2 linked regions of the Acuticoccus sp. I52.16.1 genome follow. The protein of the gene in region 1 interacts with the protein of each later gene in a pairwise test. Links are inferred from orthologs where the notes say so. Each region holds a gene or a part of one and is shown on either strand. Other genes may lie near its edges. The genes, in order: MRB58_RS13175 and secA.

Region 1 (9,962 bases):
ATCAAGATCTTCTCCTGGATCGCGACGATGTGGGGCGGCTCGATCGAGTTCAAGACGCCGATGCTGTGGGCGATCGGCTTCATCTTCCTCTTCACCGTCGGCGGCGTGACGGGCGTGCAGCTCGCCAATGCCGGCCTCGACCGCGCCTTCCACGACACCTACTACGTCGTCGCGCACTTCCACTACGTGCTGTCGCTGGGCGCCGTGTTCGCCATCTTCGCGGGCTGGTACTACTGGTTCCCGAAGATGTTCGGCATCATGTACAACGAGACGCTGTCCAAGATTCACTTCTGGCTGATGTTCCTCGGCGTGAACGTGATCTTCTTCCCGCAGCACTTCCTCGGCCTGCAGGGCATGCCGCGTCGCTATGTCGACTATCCGGACGCCTTCGCCAACTGGAACATGATCTCGTCGATCGGCATCTACATCACCGTCGTCGCGATGGTGGCCTTCATCTGGACCATGGTCGACGCGCTGCTGCGCCACCGCAAGGCGGCCGACAATCCCTGGGGCGTGGGCGCGACCACGCTGGAGTGGACGCTGTCCTCTCCCCCGCCCTACCACCAGTTCGAGACGCTGCCGCAGATCCGCTGACGCGGCAGCCGGGCGACGGGTCCCCGTCGCCCCCGATTTCCGCGGCGCCGCCTCCGGGCGGCGTCGCCGTTCGACGGCCCGACCGGGCCTTGGGCATCCCGAGCGCCCCGCTCGCGATCCCCAAGGCCCACCCGGCCCCGCCGCCCGGACCGCGCCGTCACCCGTGCCACGGGCTCGGGCGGCACGGCGACCGGCGGACACGGAGACGACCGCACCGCAAGGTGCCGCATGCGGCCCGCGAGGGCTCCAGGCCGCCGGGACTCCCGGCGGATCGATGGATCGGAGGAACGAGAATGTCAGTTCGGGACGGTGATTCGCTGGGTCTGGTCGATCTCGGCGCAACGCCTGGGGACTTCGTCGATCTTCTCAAGCCGCGCGTCATGTCGCTGGTGGTGTTCACCGCCTTCGCCGGCATCCTGCTGGCGCCGGGCCACCTGCATCCGGTCCTCGCCGCCGTCTCGCTGCTGGCCATCGCGCTCGGCGCCGGCGCATCCGGCGCCCTCAACATGGGCCTCGACGCCGACATCGACCGCCTGATGGCCCGCACCGCGTTGCGCCCGATCCCCTCCGGCCGGATCGACCGCGAGACCGCGCTCGGCTTCGGCACGGTGCTCGCCTCCGGCTCGGTCGTCCTCCTGGCCTTCGCCTCCAACTGGACGGCGGCGTGCCTGCTGGCGCTCACCATCGCCTTCTACGTCGTCGTCTACACCGTGTGGCTGAAGCGGCGGACGCCGCAGAACATCGTCATCGGCGGCGCGGCCGGCGCCCTGCCGCCGGTCGTCGGCTGGGCCGCGGTCACCGGCTCGGTCTCGCTGGAGCCGATCGTCATGTTCACGATCATCTTCCTGTGGACCCCGGCGCACTTCTGGGCCCTCGCCATCCTGAAGCGGGACGAGTACGCCGCGGCGGGCGTCCCCATGCTCCCCTCCGTCGCCAGCCGCGAGACGACGACACTCAACATCCTCGTCTACGCTGTGCTGACCGCCCTCTCCGGCCTCCTGCCGACCGTGCTGGGCTATGCCGGCATCGGCTACGCCATCGTCGCGGCGGGCCTCGGCGCCTGGCTCGTGCAGCGGGCGGTCCTGCTGCGCCGCGCCGGGCCCCAGGACGAGCGGCGTCACGCCGGGCGTCTGTTCGGCGTCTCCATCCTCTACCTCTTCGCCCTCTTCGGCGCGCTGATGGCCGACGGGGTGATCGCCGACCTTTTGACATGATGACCGAACCCGCCGCCCCCCAGCCCCGCACCCAGGCCGACGTCGACGCAGAGCGACGACGCCGGCAACGCAAGCGCTCCGTCGCGATCGCGGTGGTGCTCGTGTCGCTGGTCGCGATCTTCTACGCCATCACCATCCTGCAGATGACCGCCAACACGCCGGGGGTCACGTCGTGAGCGGCGACAAGCGCCACATCCGCATCGCGCTGGCGTGCGCGGCGTTCGTGTCGCTGATGGTGGGCGCGGCCTTCGCCTCCGTCCCGCTGTACGACCTCTTCTGCCGCGTCACCGGGTTCGACGGCACGCCCTCCATCGCCACGGTCGAGGCGGTGCCCGGCCTCGAGGTCGGCGAGCGCGAGCTGACCATCCGGTTCGACGCCAACATCCAGTCCAACCTGCCGTGGACCTTCAAGCCGGTGCAGCGGACGATGAAGGTCAAGGTCGGCGAGGTGGTGACCGCCGAGTACGAGATCACCAACCTCTCGGACGAGCACACGGTCGGCCAGTCGGTCTACAACGTCACCCCGTTCCAGGGCGGCGGCTATTTCACCAAGATCGACTGCTTCTGCTTCACCGCGCAGCCGCTCGAAGCCAACGAGACGCGGCGCATCCCGGTCGTCTTCTATGTCGACCCGGAATTCGACGAGGATCGCGACGCCAAGAACGTGCATGTGATCACGCTGTCCTACACCTTCTTCAAGGCGCAGACGGCGAGCTGAACGGTCGACGTCGCCTCGGCGGCGTGGCAAAGACAACGAGGGTCGGAGCGGGCCGGCGGCATGTGCGCCGGGCCCCCCGGCGGAGTTTCGGCCGCGTCACGCGGCACCCTCCCGGCAAGCTCCGGGGGAGACGATGCGGCGGCCGCGCGGCCCCGCGCACGAGCACGGCGGCGGACCGCGGGCCCGCCCCGAACGGGCTTCCGGACCCCGTCCGGAGAAGAACACGCCGGGCGAAAATCCGGCAGGGCGAACGGGGTCTCCCCGAGAGGATCCGCGCGGAACGCGCGAAGAGGGAATGACAATGGCAGGCGCGGCGAAGCACCACGACTATCACATCCTTGAACCCAGCCCCTGGCCGATCATGGGCTCGCTCGGCGCGTTCGTGATGATGTTCGGCGCCGTGGCCTTCATGCGCTGGCACTCGGGCGACGAGCTGCCGCTGGCGGGCATGAACCTCGCCGGCTGGGGCATCTTCGCCGTCGGCACGACCCTGGTGGTCGCGACCATGGCGCTGTGGTGGACGGACACCACCAAGGAATCCCTCCGCGGCGACCACACGCCGGTGGTCAAGCTGCACCTGCGCTACGGCATGATCCTGTTCATCGCCTCCGAAGTGATGTTCTTCGTCGCCTGGTTCTGGGCCTACTTCGACGCTGCGCTCTTCCCCGGCGATCCGACGACCTACGGCCGGCTCGATGTCACAGGGGGTCAATGGCCGCCGGAGTCGATCCACACGTTCGACCCCTGGCACCTGCCGCTCTTCAACACCATGATCCTGCTGCTCTCCGGCACCACCGCCACCTGGGCGCATCACGCGCTGCTGGAGGACGACCGCGAGGGTCTCAAGTGGGGCCTCATCTGCACCGTGCTCCTGGGCCTCCTGTTCTCCACCGTGCAGATCTACGAGTACACGCACGCGTCGTTCTCGTTCTCCGGGTCGCTCTATGGCGGGCCGTTCTTCATGGCGACGGGCTTCCACGGCTTCCACGTCTTCGTCGGAACGGTGTTCCTGGCGGTGTGCCTGTTCCGCGTCTACGCCGGGCACTTCACCAAGGACGCGCACTTCGGGTTCGAGGCGGCGGCATGGTACTGGCACTTCGTCGACGTGGTGTGGCTCTTCCTGTTCCTGTGCATCTACGTCTGGGGCGCCAGCGAACTCGTCCACTAAGGGGAGCGCGCCTTGCGGCGCCTCCTGCTCGCGGTCGCCATCGCCGGGGCCTTCGTCATCCTGATCGGCCTCGGCACCTGGCAGCTTCAGCGCCTCGAATGGAAAGAGGCGCTGATCGCCGCGGCGGCGGAGCGACCCGCCGCCCCCGCCGTCCCCGCGCCCGGGCCGGACGAATGGGGCAGCCGACCCGCCGCCTTCCCGATCGACGACTGGCGCTACCGTAGAGTCGCGCTCACCGGCAGCTTCGCCCCGGTCGAGGCCTTCTTCTGGATCGCGCTCGGCGAGCCGAACGGTCCGCTCGGCGGTCCCGGGTACATGGTGCTCGTCCCGTTCGTGACCGAGGACGGCTGGACGGTCCTCGTCAACCGCGGCTTCATCCCCGAGGACAGGCGCGACCCGGCGACGCGCCCGGACGCCGCGCCGCCGCGGGGCACCGTCACCGTCGAGGGCCTGATCCGCCGGGACGACCCGCCGAGCTTCATCACCCCCGCGCCCGACACGGCCGCCCGCATCTTCTACGCGCGCGACATCGGCGCCATCGCCGAAGCGCTCGGCGCGCCCGGCCCGATCGCCCCCTACCAGATCGACCTCGTGGCCGAGGAGACGCCGGCCGGCGGCCTGCCACAGGCCGGCGAGAGCCGCATCACGTTCACCAACAACCACCTGGGCTACGCATTGACCTGGTACGGCCTCGCCGCCGCGCTGCTGGGCGTGTCGGGCGTCGCCCTCTGGCGCCGCCGCGCGCGCGGCTGACCCGCGGTCGCACCCGCGGCCGCTGGTCACGGCTCACGGCCCGGCCGGTGCGAACGGCCGCCGTCGAGGATCGACGCGGCGGCCCGTCATTCCTGCATCGTCGAAGCGGCCCGGCGCGGCCGACCGGGCGGCGCTCGCTAGCGCCGCAGCGGCGACCAGGCCGGGTCCGAGGCCATCGTGTTCAGCCGCAGCTGCCGCTCGTTGCGGCCGGTGACGTTGACCGTCCAGATCCCCGGCCCGCCCTGCGGCCCGCCCGCATCGCGGAAAAAGGCGATGACGCGGCCGTTGGGCGCCCAGGTCGGTCCCTCGTTGTGGAAGCCGGAGGTGAGGATGCGCTCGCCGGAGCCGTCGGGGTTCATGACGCCGATCGCGAAGCGCCCCTGCGCCTGCTTGGTGAAGGCGATGAGATCTCCCTTCGGCGACCAGACCGGCGTGGAATAGCGACCGTCACCGTAGGAGATCCGCTGCTGGCCCGACCCGTCGGCATTCATGACGTACAGCTGCTGGCTGCCGCCGCGGTCGCTCTCGAAGACGATCTGCCGGCCATCCGGAGAGTAGGACGGAGCGGTGTCGATCGCCGGGGTGTTGGTCAGGCGGCGCGGCTGCCCGCCTTGCAGGCTCATCGCGAAGATGTTGGAGTTGCCGCCCTCCTGGATGCTCATCACCACCGTCGACCCGTCCGGCGAGAAGCGCGGCGCGAAGCTCATGCTCGCCGCCTTCGACAGGAGCTGCCGCCGCCCCGTCTCGACGTCGAGCAGGAAGACCTGCGGCTGCGCGCCCTCGTAGCTCATGTAGGTGACGTATTGGCCGGCGGGGCTGAAGCGCGGGGTCAGCACCAGCGTGCTGCCGTCGGTCAGGTAGGTCAGGTTGTAGCCGTCCTGGTCCATGATCGCGAGGCGCTTCACGCGCGCGTTCTTGGGCCCGGATTCGGCGACGAAGACGATGCGGGTGTCGAAGTAGCCGCTTTCGCCGGTCAGCCGCTCGTAGATCGCGTCGGCGACGATGTGGGCGACGCGGCGCCAGTTGTCGGGCGTCGTGGTGAACTGCTGGCCGACGACCTGCTGCTCCTGCAGGGGGTCCCACAGGCGGAACTCGACGCGCAGCTGCCCTCCCTCGGGGATCACGGTGCCGCTGACCAGCGCCTCGGCACCGATGGCGCGCCAGTTGGCGAACGCCGGCACCACCTCGACCCCCAGCGTGGGCGGGGAATATTGGGTGCGATCGATCCCGGCGAAGAGACCGGAGCTGACGAGATCGTTCATCACGACGTCGGCGATCTGCTGGCCCATCGTCGGATCGGCGCTGGCGAAGTAGGGGACGGCGATCGGCAGCGGACGCACGTCGCCGCCGGTCACCTCGATCGAGACGAGCGCGCTCGCCGGTGACGATAAAGCGGCCATCGTCGCCAGTGCAGCCAGGAACAGTCTGATGCGCGAGAGCATGAGCACACCCTTCATTGGAATAAGTCCTTCCTAGGCCAGCGGGCGATCCCTCGCCAGCCCGGGTGGGTCGGTCGACGATAATCTCGTCCCGCGCCGCGGCGGATCTCTCCACCGTGGCCCGCGGGGGTCATCCGAATTCGCGCGGGTCGAACGTGACCTGCAGCTCGCGCCAGAGGTCGTACTGGTCCGCGGGCAGCCAGTCGTACGGCGCGCATTTCAGAACCGCGCGGCGCGCGGCCTCGGCCGCGACGTCGAAGATCGGGCCGATGCCGCGGGCGCGAACGTCGACGATCCGTTCCAGCTTGCCGTCGGGCGTCAGGTTGAACTGCACCACGATGGCGAGTTCCTCCTCCTGGCCGACGGCGGCGGGACGGAGCCAGCACTCGCGCAGCCGGTGCATCAGCGCGTCGGTAAAGGTCGCGGTCTGCGGCGCGTCGGCGCGCCCGACGTTGGTGCCGGCGCTCGCCTGCGCGCGCCCGCTGCCGCCGCCGGACGGCGCGGTGCGGTTGATCAGCGAGGAGATCCGGTCGGCGTTGAAGGTGTCCTCCGGCGGCGTCTCCTGGCGCGCCGTGCGGGTGCGGCGCGGCGGCTGCGGGCGCGAGCGCGGCACCACCGTCTCCGGCACGGGCGCCGGCGCGGGAGCCTCGACGACCTCCGGCTGCGGCTCGGGCGCGGCCGCGGCGGTTTCGGTCGGCTCCGGCTCGGCGGGCTCGGGCTCCGGCTCGGGTGCCGCAGCGGTCTCGGGCGGCGTCTCGACCGGGTCCGGCTCCGGCGTCACCTCGGGCACGGCCTCCTGCGTCACCTCGTCGACCGGCTCGGCCTCGTCCGGCTGCGGCTCGGGCTCGCCGGCCTCGTCGGGCGCGGAGGATTCGGCCTGCGAATCGATCGCGTCATCGTTGGTGGCGATCGTCTCCGCCTCGGTGTCGGTGGCGCCGGGCATCGCCTCGGGCTCCGCCTCGGTCTCGCTCTCCACCGTCTCGGGCGCGGGCGCCATGGCGACGACCTGCTCCTCGGGGTTGCCTTCGGTGATGTCGGTCTTCTCGTCGATCGTGATGATCTCGATCGGCAGCGCCGCGACCGGCGGGGGCGTGAACCCCTGGCTCGACGGCAGCGTGATGATCGCCGCGGCGAGGATCAGCAGGTGCAAGATGCCCGAGGCGATGAAGGCGGCGCGCATGTCAGCGCGGCTCCTCGGTCGTGACGAGGGCGAGACGATTGTAGCCGGCGCGGTTGAGACGACCCATCACGCGCATGATGATGCCATAGTTCGCGGCCGCGTCGCCACGCACCTGGATGCGCTCCTCGAAGTTGCCCGCGGTTTCCTGGCTCAGCCGGTCGACGAGCTGGGTGATCGCCACTTCCGCCTCGTTGACGTAGATCGCGCCGTCGGGGGTGATGGAGATATTGATCGGGTCCGTGCGGCCCTCGATCGGATTGGCCTGACTCTCCGGTAGGTCGATCGGCACGCCCACTGTGAGAAGCGGCGCCGAGACCATGAAGATGATCAACAGCACGAGCATCACGTCCACGAACGGGGTGACGTTGATCTCGGCCATCGGCTGGAAGCGGGCGCGGCGCCGGCCGCGACCGGCACGACGGCCACCCGTGGGGCTACTCATCCCCATACGAAAAGCCTCCTAACGCCGCTCATCGATCTCCCGCGAGAGGATCGCCAGGAACTCGTCGGCGAACCCCTCCATCTGAGAGGAGATGCGACCCACGTCGGTCGCGAGCTTGTTGTAGAAGATGGTCGCCGGAATGGCGGCGAGAAGACCGAGCGCGGTCGCCAGCAGCGCCTCGGCGATACCGGGCGCGACGACCGCGAGGTTCGTCGATTCGGACGCCGCGATCGCCTGGAACGAGCTCATGATGCCCCAGACGGTGCCGAAGAGGCCGATGAAGGGCGCCGCGGAGCCGACCGAGGCGAGCACCATCAGCCCGCGCTCCATCTGCTCGCCCTCGCGCGCCAGGGTCATCGACATCACGCGGTCGATCCGGTCGGCGAGCGAGGCGAGCGCGGGGCGGTTGCCCTCGTGGCTCTTCTTCCACTCGCGCATGGCGGCGACGAAAACCGCCGCGACCCCGTCCGGCTCGTCGTCCTCGCGCTTCTGGTACAGCTCCTCCAGCGACTGGCCGGACCAGAAGTCGTCCTCGAAGGCGACGATCCGGCCGCGGATGCGACGGAAGGCCACGGATTTGTAGAAGATGATCGCCCAGCACCAGCACGAGGCGAGGATCAGACCGATCATCACGAGCTTTACGACGATGTGCGCCTGCAGAAACAGCGACACCAAAGAGAATTCGTCACCCATCAGGCACGATCCCTCCGGCCCGCGACCGTGGTCGCGCCGGCGAGGGGAAACGGCCGTCGGGCCATCCGGCTGCGCGTCACACTCAAAACTCCAAGAGCCAAAGTCACAGTCAAGCGATACCGACCGCATTGAACCGCGGTCCCTCTAACGCGTCGCTCTCGATGTGGCTAGAGCCATGCCAACTTGCAGGAAATTCAGCAGGACGTGAACGGCGGTACAAACCGGGGCCACCGAGCCGGATCGGACGCCGCCGAAGCCCCCGGATCCGCAGCCGCCGGCATCATGCATCGGCCAGGCGAGCCTGCCGCGGGGCGCGCTGCCCGCGCCAATCGGCGACAGAAAGGCCGGGACCGGAGGGGTTATCCTTGCGGCGCGGGGGACAGCGCGGCGCGCACGTCGGCCGGCGGGCGCTGCGGCCGGCCCCGCGGGTCGATCAGACACAGGTCGGCCACCGCCGAGACGATGCGCCGCTCCCCCACCGAGATCTCCTGTCGCAGCAGGAAGTTGGCGCGGCCGGCCTCGATCGGCGTCGTCGTCACCCGCAGCAGGTCGTCGATCACCGCCGGGCCGTGGAATTGGACATCGATCCGTCGCAGCGTGAAGTAGATCGGCGGGGTCAGCGCGGCCAGCGCCGCATGGTCGAGCCCGGAGGCGCGCAACAACTCGGTGCGCCCCCGCTCCAGGAAGCGGATGAAGGCGCCGTGATAGACGCGGCCGGAAAAGTCCGTGTCCTCGAAATAGACGCGGACCTCGGTATCGAAGGACATCGTCATCGCCGTTCGAACAGCTTTTCGATCTCGGCCAGCGACAGCGACACGAAGGTCGGCCGGCCGTGGTTGCACTGCCCCGCGGAGGGGGTCGTCTCGATCTGCCGCAGCAGCGCGTTCATCTCCTCGACCTTGAGCGCGCGACCGGAGCGGACCGAGCCGTAGCACGCCATCGTGGCGGCCGCATGATCGAGCCTTGCTTCCAGTGCCCCGGCGGCGCCCCAGTCGGCGATCTCGTCGGCCAGGGTCTTCACCAGCTTGGCGATGTCGAACGTGCCCAGCGCCGCCGGGGTCTCCCGCACGACGACCGCGCCGGCGCCGAACGGCTCCAGGGTGAGGCCGAGCCGGGCGAAGGTCTCGGCGTGCTCGGCCAGACGGTCGACATCCTCGGCCGGCAGCTCCACCACCTCGGGGATCAGCAGCCCCTGTGCGGCCGGCTCGCGCGTCGCCGCCGAGGCCTTCAGCGCCTCGTAGACGATGCGCTCGTGCGCGGCGTGCTGGTCCACCACGACGAGCCCGTGCGCGGACTGGGCCAGGATGTAGTTGCCGTGCACCTGCGCGACGGCCGCGCCCAGCGGGTGCGCGGAACCGTCCGGCGCGTCGGCCGGATCGTCCGGCACCCACTCGCCGGGCGCCGGCGCCGCGGTGCGGGGGGCGGGCGGCGCGGAGTGGAAGGCACGGCCCCGCGGCGGAAAGGACGGCCGCGCGGTGTAGGACGGCGACGAGCGGGCGGTGAACGGCGTCGCCGGCGCCGCGAAGCCCTGCGGCGCGTGGGCGGGCGCATCGTCTGTCTCCACCAGCGAGGAGGACGGCCGGCGCGCCGAGAGCGCCGCCAGCGCCGCCGTGGCGACGCTGTGCGAGGCCGTGGGCGGCGCTTCGGCCAGCGCGCGGCGGAAGGCGGTGACGATGAGGCCGCGCACCGCGTTGGCGTCGCGGAAGCGCACGTCGGCCTTGGCCGGATGCACGTTGACGTCCACCGCCGCGGGATCGATCG
Region 2 (10,631 bases), 470 kb from region 1 along the record:
CACGGCGCATCGCGCCTTCACCCACCGCGCCAACCGCGTCCCGATCGACGATTTCGCCACCTTCCACGGCGTCTGAGCGGCTCGCGGTGCCGGAGCGCCGCCTAGACTAGCTGCGCTTGGCGAGGCCGTAGAGGGCGCGGCGGTCCCGCACGCCCTCCAGGTTGAAGGCACCGCGCAACACGAAGCGGCCTGGCGCGAGGTCGGCCACGGGCGCCGAGACCAGGACCGGCTCGCGCAGCATCTTGGTGAGCGCCTCGATGCGGGCGACCATGTTCACCGTCGGCCCGATGACCGAAAACGACAGGCGCCGCGGCGTCCCGATATTGCCGAAGCGCACGTCCCCCACCGCGAGCGCGATGCCGACGATGCCCGCGCGGGCGGAGGCGGCCATCGCCAGCGGCCCCCCGCGGGAGAGGATCCGCGCGCGCATCTCGGCGAGGCGGGCGAGGCTGTCGTCCAGGGCGGCGAGCGAGCGGCGCACGCCGTCGTCCTCGATGGGGAAGATCGCCAGTACCGCGTCGCCGATGAAGTCGAGCACGTGGCCGCCCGCGTCGCCGACCGCGCCGGCGGTCGCCTCGAACACCTCGTTGAGGAAGGCGATGGTCTCGTCCAGCGACAGCTCCTCGGCCAGCGGCGTGAAGGCGCGCATGTCGCTGTACCAGATGGCGGCCGGGATCACCTCGGCGTCACCGCGGCGGATGGCCCCGTCGAGCACGCGCTCGGCGGCGAGGCGGCCGAGGTAGGTGGTCGCCAGCGCCTTGCTCGCCTCCATCTCGATCAGCGCGCGGACGGCGAGCGCCAAGGTCGGCCGCAGCGCCATCATGGTGTCGACCGTGCGATCGTCGAACCCGGTCGGGGCGCGGGTACAGAAGCTGAAGAACACCCCCCGCATGACGCCGTGGTCGACGTGTGCGGCGCCGAACTTGGTGGTCGTGCCGATGTACCCGCTGTGCCCCTCGTCGCGCAGCTCGCGCAAGAGGTCGTAGGGTTGGGCCGGCGCCGTCAGGTCCACCCGATAGAGCGCGATCTCATTCTCGACGATGTGGCGCAGGACGCTGTTGCTGCCGTCACGCCGCGCCGCGTCCACATGGCTGAGCGCGCCCGCCTCCAGCGGCGCATCGTCCGCCCATGTGACGAAGTTGGCATAGGTCAGCGGATGCAGGGCGCGCCATCCGAGCGACAGACGCGAGATCGCCAGCCCCGCCGCGTTGAGCCGTTCGCCCAACTCGCTCAGCAGCGTGCCGATCTCGCGCGCTTCGAGCGCGACCTCGGTCAGCCAGACTTGGAGGTCGGCGACCTCCACCCGGCATTCGGTCAGCGACACGCAAAGAGTTCCGGCGGGTTCGCGATCCCCGCCAGCTCCGGCCGTCCCACGCTCATCCATCCCTCGCCCGCCTGACGCGCCACCGCGTCCGTCACCAGTATCGGCACGCCGTACGATTTCGTCAGCCGCTCGATCCGCACCACGCGGTTCACCGTGCCGCCGATCGCCGAGAACGTCATCCGCTCGTTGATGCCGATATTGCCATAGACGACACGGCCGATGTCGATGGCAACGCCAATCAGTTCTGCGAGGTCGTGCCGGTCGCCGATTGCGTCGCTGTGGCGCGCGCGGAGCGCACCGAGCCGCTCGCGCACGCAGTTCGTGGCCCTCAGGGCACGGGCGACGCCGTCCGCGCCGGGAAAGATCGCCAGCACCGCGTCGCCGATATAGTCCAGCACGTCGCCGCCGTGTTCGACCACCGGCTTGGCCGTGGCGGCGAAGAAGTCGTTCAGGAAGGGCAGGTAGCGCTCGGTGCCGAGCCGGTCGCACAGCGCCGTCGAGCCGCGCAGGTCGCAGTACCACACCACCGCGTCGATCGTGTCGCCGTGGCCGAGCAGGATCTCGCCGTCGAGCACGCGGTCGCCGGCGGTGCGCGGCAGGTAGGTGTGGGCGAGGCTGCGGCCGATGTCGGCCTGGAGGGTGGAGCGGATCGTCAGCGCCAGCATGTACTTGATGCGGTTGAGCGCATCCATCTCGTCGTCGCTGAAGCCGCCGGGGGCGTCGGACGCGAAGGAGAGCATCACCCCACCGCCGGGCCGCTTCATCTGCGTGTCCGCGCCGAAGCCGACGCGCACGATGACGTAGTCCGTCAGCCCGTCGGCGGCGAAGGCGGCGAGGCTGGGGAAGCGGTACGGCTCGTTGGCCCCCGCGAGGCGGCAGCGGTAGAAATCGACGTCGGCGGTCAAGAGATAGTGGATCGGCGAGGCGAGGAACTCGGGGCTGTTGGGGCCGTCCTCGTGCGTCCAGTGCTCCTCGAGGGCGCCCTCGTCGCGGGTCCACACGATGCTGGAGCTGGCGATGACCGGGTCGAGCCGGCGCCAGGCGGCATAGACGCGCGCCAACGTGAAGCCCGAGGCGCGGGCACGCTCGGCGAAGCCGGGCAGGATCTCGCGGGCGGAGACGTCACCCAGCGCGGCGAAGGCGAGGTAGATCTCGAGCGCCTCGATCGCGGCGCCGAGCGGGGACATCGGGGCGGAGCGTGTCCCCACCAGGCTCATCGATCCGTGCTCATCGGTCCGTGCTCATCGCCCCAGGCCGTGCTCATCGCCCCAGGCGCCTCGGGGCGGTCTCGTCGCGGCAGGCTCGGCGGGACGGGCGCGCGGCGCGCCGGCGGGCGGCAGCTCGCCCGCCGTGCCGCGCGGCGCGGCACACGGGTCGCGCGGGGTGTCAGACCGCGCGGCCGTGGCAATGCTTGTACTTCTTGCCGGAGCCGCACGGGCACGGCTCGTTGCGGGCGACCTTGCCCCAGGTCGTCGGGTCCGCGGCCGTGCGCTCGACGCCGGCGCGCTTCAGCGTGCGCGGCTCCCGCGCCTCGGCGATCTCCCCGTCGGTCGGGGCGCCGGCATATTCGTAGTCACCGTCCCCGTCGTCGTCACCGGTCAGCGGGTCGATGTGATGAGTCTCGAGCTCGTCGATCTCCTCCTCGGTGGGCATCGGCGGCGGACCGTCGCGCATCTGGATCTCGATGTGCATGAGCTGGCCGGTGACGGCGGTGCGCAGCTCGACGAGCATCGCCTCGAACAGGGCGAACGCCTCGGTCTTGTACTCGTTCAGCGGGTCGCGCTGGGCGTAGCCGCGGAAGCCGATCACCGAGCGCAGGTGGTCGAGCTGGGCGATGTGCTCGCGCCACAGGTGGTCGAGCGTCTGCAGCAACACCGACTTTTCGACCTGGCGCCACATGTCGGGGCCGTACTTGGCGACCTTCTTGGCCGCGGCCTCGCCCGTGGCGGTCTTGAGGCGCTCGCGGATCTCTTCGTCGGCGATGCCCTCTTCGTTCGCCCAGTCCATCACCGGCGCCTCGATGCCGAAGACGGATTGCACCTCGTCGTGGAGACCCTTGGTGTCCCACTGCTCGGGGTAGGCCTTTTCGGGGATGTGCTTGGCGACGATCGCCTCGACGACCTCCACGCGCATCTCCTCGATGGTCTCACGGACCTCGTCGTCCTGCATCAGCTCGCGGCGCTGCTCGAAGATGACCTTGCGCTGGTCGTTCATCACGTCGTCGTACTTGAGGACGTTCTTGCGGGCGTCGAAGTTGCGCGCCTCGACCTTCTGCTGCGCCTTCTCCAGCGCGCGGTTGATCCAGGGGTGGACGATCGCCTCGCCCTCCTCCAGCCCGAGGCGCTTCAGCATGCCGTCCATGCGCTCGGAGCCGAAGATGCGCATCAAGTCGTCCTGCAAGGACAGATAGAATCGCGAGCGGCCGGGGTCGCCCTGACGGCCGGAGCGGCCGCGAAGCTGGTTGTCGATCCGGCGCGATTCGTGCCGCTCGGTGGCCAGAACGAAGAGGCCGCCCGCGGTGAGCGCCTTCTGCTTGCCCTCGGCGACACGGGCGCGGATCGCCTCTTCCTTCGACTTGCGCTCGGCGCCGGCCTCTTCGCCTTCGGGCAGGACGCCGAGCTCCTCCTCGATCAGCATATCGGCGTTGCCGCCGAGCTGAATGTCGGTGCCGCGGCCGGCCATGTTGGTGGCGATGGTGATGGCGCCCGGCACACCCGCCTGGGAGATGATCTTCGCCTCCTGCTCGTGGAAGCGGGCGTTGAGCACCTGGAAGGCCGGCTTGCCGCCCTTCATCGTCTCGCCGATCTTGATGGCGGCCTGCGGGTCGGAGAGGTCGCGCTGGCGGAAGCCCTCCTTCGTCAGCCGGTCGGCGAGGTACTCGGACTTCTCGATCGAGGTGGTGCCGACGAGGATCGGCTGGCCCTTCTCGTGGGCGGCGCGGATCTCCTCGACGACGGCGTTATATTTCTCTTCCTGCGTGCGGTAGACCTGATCGTCCTCGTCGAGGCGCAGGATCGGCAGGTTGGTCGGGATCGTGACGACGTCGAGCTTGTAGATGTCCATGAACTCTTCCGCCTCGGTGTCGGCGGTGCCGGTCATGCCCGCCAGCTTGGCGTACATGCGGAAATAGTTCTGGAAGGTGATCGACGCGACGGTCTGGTTCTCCGGCTGGATCGGCTGCTTTTCCTTCGCCTCCAGCGCCTGATGGAGCCCCTCGCCGTAACGGCGGCCGGGCATCATGCGGCCGGTGAACTCGTCGATGATGATGACCTCGCCGGACTTCACGATGTAGTCCCGGTCGCGCTGGAAGAGGCGGTGCGCGCGCAGCGCCTGCTGCAGGTGGTGGACGACGGAGACATTCTCGACGTCGTAAAGCGTCTCGCCCTTCAACAGGCCGGCCTCGGAGAGGAGCTGCTCCAGCTTCTCGTTGCCGGCTTCGGTGAAGTGCGCGGTCTTCTGCTTCTCGTCGACCTCGTAGTCCTCTGCCACGAGGCGGGGAATGAACGTGTCGATCGTGTTGTAGAAGTCCGAGCGATCCTCGAGCGGGCCGGAGATGATGAGCGGCGTGCGCGCCTCGTCGATCAGGATGGAGTCCACCTCGTCGACGATGGCGAAGTTGTGCTTCCGCTGCGCCATCTGGCGAATATCGTATTTCAGATTGTCGCGCAGATAGTCGAAGCCGAACTCGTTGTTGGTGCCGTAGGTGATGTCGGCATCGTAGGCGGCCTTGCGCTCGACGTCGGACTTGCCGTGGACGATGACACCGGTCGACATGCCGAGGAAGCGGTAGATGCGCCCCATCCACTCGGCGTCGCGCACGGCGAGATAGTCGTTCACGGTGACGACGTGGACGCCGTTGCCCGAGAGCGCGTTGAGGTAGACGGCGAGCGTGGCGACGAGGGTCTTGCCCTCGCCGGTCTTCATTTCGGCGATCGAGCCTTCGTGGAGGACCATGCCGCCGATCAGCTGCACGTCATAATGTCGCTGGCCGAGGACGCGTTTGGCGGCCTCGCGAACGGTGGCGAATGCGGGGACGAGAACGTCGTCGAGGGATTTCCCGGCGGCGATCTGGGCCTTCAGCTCATCGGTCTTGGCCTTGAGCTCTGTGTCCGTCAGCCGCTCGAACTCGGGCTCGGCGGCATTGATCGCATCCACCCGGCTGCGGTAGCCCTTGACGCGGCGGTCGTTCGCCGAGCCGAAGATGCGTTTGGTCAGGGTGCCGAGCATCCGAGATGTCCTTACCTTATGCGGAGCGGCGCACGGCCATGATACGAACCGGCGCGATGGGCGGCAATCGAACGTCTGCCGCGCGCGATCCGACATATGTTTGGGGCTGGGCCATGTCAAACGAGACGCCCGCCCCCAGTCCGAAGGACAACCCACAATGATCAAGCGCACGCTCAGTGCGATGGCCCTGTCGGCCCTCCTCGTTTCCTCCGCGTTCGCGCAGGACAATGCCGCCGATGCCCCCGCCCCCGATCAGGTGCTCGCCACCGTCAACGGCCAGGACATCACCGTGGGCGACGTGACCTACGCCCGCGCCGCGCTCGGCGAGGCGGTCCAGCAGCTGCCCGAGTCGCAGCAGGGCGAGATGGTCCTCTCCCTCCTCATCGACATGGCGCTGATGGCCGACGCCGCCGAAGCCGAAGGCATGGCCGACACGCCCGAGTTCAAGCAGCGGATGGCCTTCCAGCGCCTGCAGGCCCTGCAGGAGAGTTACATGACCTCCATCGTGCAGGACAACGTCTCCGAAGAGGCGTTGCAGGCCCGCTACGAGGAGGAAGTCGCCAAGCTGCCCAAGGAGCAGCTCACCGCCAGCCACATCCTGGTCGAGACCGAGGAAGAGGCAAAGGACCTCATCAAGCAGCTCGACGAGGGGGCCGACTTCGCCGCGCTCGCCGAGGCGCACTCCAAGGACCCCGGGTCGGCCAAGCGCGGCGGCTCGCTGGGCAACTTCACCCGCGGCCGCATGGTCAAGCCGTTCGAGGACGCCGCCTTCGCGCTCGACGTCGGAGAGATCACCGAGGAGCCGGTGCAGTCGCAGTTCGGCTGGCACGTCATCAAGCTCGACGAGCGGGGCGAGGTACCGGTGCCGCCGCTGACCCAGGTGGCCGGGCAGATCCAGCAGCTCATCGTGCGCGACGCCTACGTCGCCGCCGTCGCCAAGCTGAAGGAGGACGCCACCATCGAGACCGCCTCGGGCGAGACGCCGACGTCGGCGATCGGTTCGGTCAAGGCCCCGCCGGTCGACGCCGACGCGCCGATTCCGACCCCGACGAAGTAAGTCCGCGGGCGGGGCCCGGCGCCCCGCCTCCTCTCTCCGCGCCCCCCCGCATCCGCCGGTCGCCGCGCCTGCGCCCGGCGGCGCGACGATGCCGCTCCGGTCGATGCGGTTGCCGCTTTTCGCGGCGGCGTGAATGGCGTATGCGCGGGACCGTTGCCGTCCGAGACGAGACCTATGACCCCATCGCCCTTCGCGCCCGCCCACCTCCCCGAGCCGCCCGCCGTGGCAGGGGTGCGCCTCGCCACCGCCGAGGCCGGCATCAAGTACCGCGGCCGCACCGACGTCCTGCTGATGGCGTTCGACGAAGGCACCACCGTGGCCGGCGTGTTCACCACCTCGCGCTGCCCGTCCGCCCCGGTGGAGTGGTGCCGCGCGCAGCTTGCGCGGGGTACCGCGCGGGCGCTTTTGGTCAACTCCGGCAACGCCAACGCCTTCACCGGCAAGAAGGGCCGCGCGGCGACGTCCCTCTCGGCCGATCTCGCCGCCCAGGCGCTGGGGATCGCGGCCGAGGACGTCTTCCTCGCCTCCACCGGCGTCATCGGCGAGCCGCTGCCGGCCGAACGGTTCGGCGCCGTCATGGAGGGCGCCGCCGCCAGGTTGACGCCGGGCGGCTGGGCCGATGCGGCCCGCGCCATCATGACGACCGACACCTTCCCCAAGGCCGAGAGCCGCACCGTGGCGCTGTCGGGCGGGTCCGTCACCATCACCGGCATCGCCAAGGGCGCGGGCATGATCGCGCCGGACATGGCGACGATGCTGTCCTTCGTGGCCACCGATGCGGCGATCCCGGCGCCCGACTTGCAGGCGATGCTGTCCGCCGGCGTCGGCAAGAGCTTCAACAAGGTGACGATCGACAGCGACACGTCGACGTCCGACACCGTGCTCCTCTTCGCGACCGGCGCCTCGGGCGTCGCGGTCGCGGGGGAGGATGCGTTGCGCTTCGCCGCCGCGCTCGACGACCTGCTCCTGGCGCTGGCCCACTGGGTCACCAAGGACGGCGAGGGCTGCACGAAGTTCGTCTCGATCACGGTGGAGGGCGCCGAGAGCGACGCGTCCGCCAACAAGATCGCCAAGTCGATCGCCGATTCGCCGCTGGTAAAGACCGCCATCGCCGGCGAGGACGCCAACTGGGGCCGCATCGTCATGGCGGTGGGCAAGGCGGGCGAGCCGGCCGACCGCGACCGCCTGGCCATCTGGTTCGACGACGTGCGCGTCGCCGTCGAAGGCGAGCGCGACCCGGCCTACTCGGAGGCCGCCGCGTCGGCCGTGATGCAGAAGCCGGAGATCGCCATCCGCGTCGACCTCGGGCTCGGCAGCGGGCGCGACACGGTGTGGACCTGCGATCTCACCAAGGAATATGTCGCCATCAACGGGGACTACCGCTCCTGATGCGCCTCGTCCTGGTGGCGGCCGCCGCGCTGATCGACGAGGCGGGCCACATCCTCGTCACGCAGCGCCCACCGGGGAAGGCGATGGCCGGCCTGTGGGAGTTCCCCGGCGGCAAGATCGAGGCCGGGGAGACCCCCGAGGTCGCCCTCTGCCGCGAGCTCTTCGAGGAGATCGGCGTCACCGTGGACCCGGCGACGCCCGAGCCCCTCACCTTCGCCAGCCACACCTACGACGACTTCCACCTGATGATGCCGCTCTTCGCCGTACGCCGCTGGACCGGCACGCCGCGCACGAAAGAGGTGGCGGATTTGAAATTTGTCGCGCCGCTGGCTTTATCCTTGCTTGAGATGCCTGCGGCGGACGCCCCGCTGGTCCAATTCATTCAGAGCATATTCACCGACATTTCCGCTACTTAGTTCGAACGGATTGCTGCGCTGAACCGTTAGGTGATTATCGGTGCACGTCGTCACATCGGCGACGCATTCCCTGTTCAATAACGAACCGGGTAAGGAGAGCGTGGATGAAAATTGCCCGGCGACATCTGGTCTCCGGCGCCGCCGCTGCCTGGGCCCTGGCCGGTGCTGCCGGGGGGTGGCCGCGATTCGTCACCGATGCCCTCGCCGAGGGTAGCGACCATCTGACCCGTCTCCCCGAGCTGTACGGCGAGACCGCCCCCTTTTCGCCGCAGCGGTTGCGCGAGTTGGCCCAAGCCCTCGCCCAGCAGGACTACGACGACCGCCGCGGCGACATCCCCGCCTCGTTGAGCGACATGGACTACGCCACCTACCGGCAGATCCAGCCGTGGAAGAAGTGGCCGCAGCCGCTGGGGCCGGACAAGCGCTTCTCGTTCGACGCGCTGCCGCCGGGCTTCGTCTACAATCAGCCGGTCGAGATCTGGGTCGTCGAGGGGGAGACGGCGCAGAAGGTGGTCTACGACCCCGAGAGCTACTGGGTCGGCGAACTGGCCGAGGGCAAGTTGCCCAAAGAGAACGTCCCCTTTTCCGGCTTCCGCCTGCACGCCAACGTCGCCGACAGCGAGTCGCTGTCCGAGTTCGCGGTGTTCCAGGGGGCGAGCTATTTCCGGGCGGTCGGCCGGCACGAGACCTACGGTCTTTCGGCCCGAGGCCTCGCCATCGACACCGGCGTTCCGACCGGCGAAGAGTTCCCCGTCTTCCGCGCCTTCTGGCTGGAGACGACGGCGGACGACGCCAACGGTGTGGTCGTCCACGCGTTGCTGGATTCTCCATCGACGACGGGGGTCTACCGCTTTACAATCGCCCCGGGCGACGCCACCTTCGTGGACGTGGAGCTGACGCTTTTCCCGCGGCGCTCCATCAAGACGATCGGGTTCGCCCCATTTTCGTCAATGTTTCTGTTCTCAGGCGTAAATCGCTGGGATTTCGTCGACTACCGCGATGCGGTGCACGACTCCGACGGCCTCTCGATCTTCACGGGGGGCGGGGAATGGCTGTGGCGTCCGATCAACAATCCGGACCGCCTGCAGATCTCCGCTTTCGTGGACGAGAATCCGCGCGGGTTCGGCCTCGTCCAGCGGAGCCGCGAGTTCTCCGACTACGAGGACGCCGAGGCTCGCTACGAGCTTCGCACCTCGGCGTGGGTGGAGCCGCGCGGCGACTGGGGCAAAGGCTCGGTTGTCCTCTTCGAAATCCCTACAACCAAAGAGTGGAACGACAACATCGTCGCCTACTGGCAACCCGCCACCGAGCTACCTGCCGGACAACCTTTTGATTTGGCTTACCGAATCCATTGGGAGGACGTCCCCCAGGTCGCTTCACCCGGACCGCAAGTCATAAAGACGCGCATCGGGCGGAACCTTTCGGACGATCGATACCTTTTTGTCGTGGACTACCTCATGCGCGGGACGTCGACGCAGAACCTCGAGATGCGGATCTCCGCCTCGACCGGGACCGTGTCGAACCTTGTGACCTACCCCGTGCCCGAGCGAGATGTCCAACGCGTAACATTTGAGTTGGATCCCAAAGACTCGGATCTCGTCGAGATCCGGCTGGCCCTCGAACCGGAAGATGGACCTCCAGGCGAGCGATGGCTTTACCGATGGACACGCTAGGCTCAATGCAGCAACTGACTGCGACTCCGGCGCCAGCTCCGCTGGCAATGCCCGAACAATCCTTCCAGACGCGCGGATTCCGCGCTCATTCCTTTGGCCGCCCCAGTCCTCGCACCATCGCCGCACGGGCCACGCTCGTGCTGGTGACCCTGTCGCTCACGATCTTCGGCATCAGCGAGATGTACGCGGTCGCCAAGGTCGGATCGATCGCGGCGCTCGAGTGGGTCCTGCTCGCCGCGTTCTCCGTCGCCTTCGGCTGGATCGCCTTCAGCGCCGCCAACGCGCTCGCCGGCATCTTCGCCCCCCGCGGCAAGAACGAGGACATCTACGCCCCCGGCGGCCTCACCGCGATCGTCATGCCGATCTACAACGAGGACCCGCGCGAGGTGTTCTCGGCGCTGGCGGCGATGGTCAACGACCTGCCGGAGCGGCTGCGCACATCGTTCGAAGTCTTCATCATTTCCGACACGACGAGCCCCGAGGTGTGGATCGCCGAGGAGCGCGCGCTCGCCATCCTGCGCGCCAAGTGCGGTCCGACGCGCGTG

The links.
Region 2: the proteins of MRB58_RS13175 (region 1) and secA interact in binary tests that used the Escherichia coli proteins (3 or more experiments, as listed by UniProt). The link is inferred for Acuticoccus sp. I52.16.1 from one-to-one orthologs.

Annotation. Positions count from the first base shown.
Region 1 is NZ_CP094828.1:2,910,892-2,920,853, reverse strand. What follows is about bases 7,265-9,962. They hold MRB58_RS13175 (YbgC/FadM family acyl-CoA thioesterase), read right to left. Parts: upstream 8,969-9,962; coding sequence 8,561-8,968; downstream 7,265-8,560. Other genes in these bases: mutL (DNA mismatch repair endonuclease MutL), read right to left, coding at 8,971-9,962; tolQ (protein TolQ), read right to left, coding at 7,527-8,201; MRB58_RS13185 (ExbD/TolR family protein), read right to left, coding at 7,265-7,508. Outside these bases: ctaD (cytochrome c oxidase subunit I), read left to right, coding at 1-594; MRB58_RS13220 (heme o synthase), read left to right, coding at 888-1,808; MRB58_RS13215 (hypothetical protein), read left to right, coding at 1,805-1,984; MRB58_RS13210 (cytochrome c oxidase assembly protein), read left to right, coding at 1,981-2,526; MRB58_RS13205 (cytochrome c oxidase subunit 3), read left to right, coding at 2,828-3,694; MRB58_RS13200 (SURF1 family protein), read left to right, coding at 3,707-4,447; Tol-Pal system beta propeller repeat protein TolB, read right to left, coding at 4,585-5,904; MRB58_RS13190 (hypothetical protein), read right to left, coding at 6,017-7,066; more of MRB58_RS13185, read right to left, coding at 7,068-7,264.
Region 2 is NZ_CP094828.1:3,374,220-3,384,850, reverse strand. What follows is about bases 2,511-5,877. They hold secA (preprotein translocase subunit SecA), read right to left. Parts: upstream 5,552-5,877; coding sequence 2,711-5,551; downstream 2,511-2,710. Other genes in these bases: MRB58_RS15250 (peptidylprolyl isomerase), read left to right, coding at 5,709-5,877; MRB58_RS15260 (adenylate/guanylate cyclase domain-containing protein), read right to left, coding at 2,511-2,532. Outside these bases: MRB58_RS15270 (nitroreductase), read left to right, coding at 1-76; MRB58_RS15265 (adenylate/guanylate cyclase domain-containing protein), read right to left, coding at 107-1,324; more of MRB58_RS15260, read right to left, coding at 1,315-2,510; more of MRB58_RS15250, read left to right, coding at 5,878-6,608; bifunctional glutamate N-acetyltransferase/amino-acid acetyltransferase ArgJ, read left to right, coding at 6,783-7,997; MRB58_RS15240 ((deoxy)nucleoside triphosphate pyrophosphohydrolase), read left to right, coding at 7,997-8,413; MRB58_RS15235 (glucan biosynthesis protein), read left to right, coding at 8,518-10,086; glucans biosynthesis glucosyltransferase MdoH, read left to right, coding at 10,062-10,631. UniProt on the Escherichia coli protein: Required for protein export, interacts with the SecYEG preprotein conducting channel.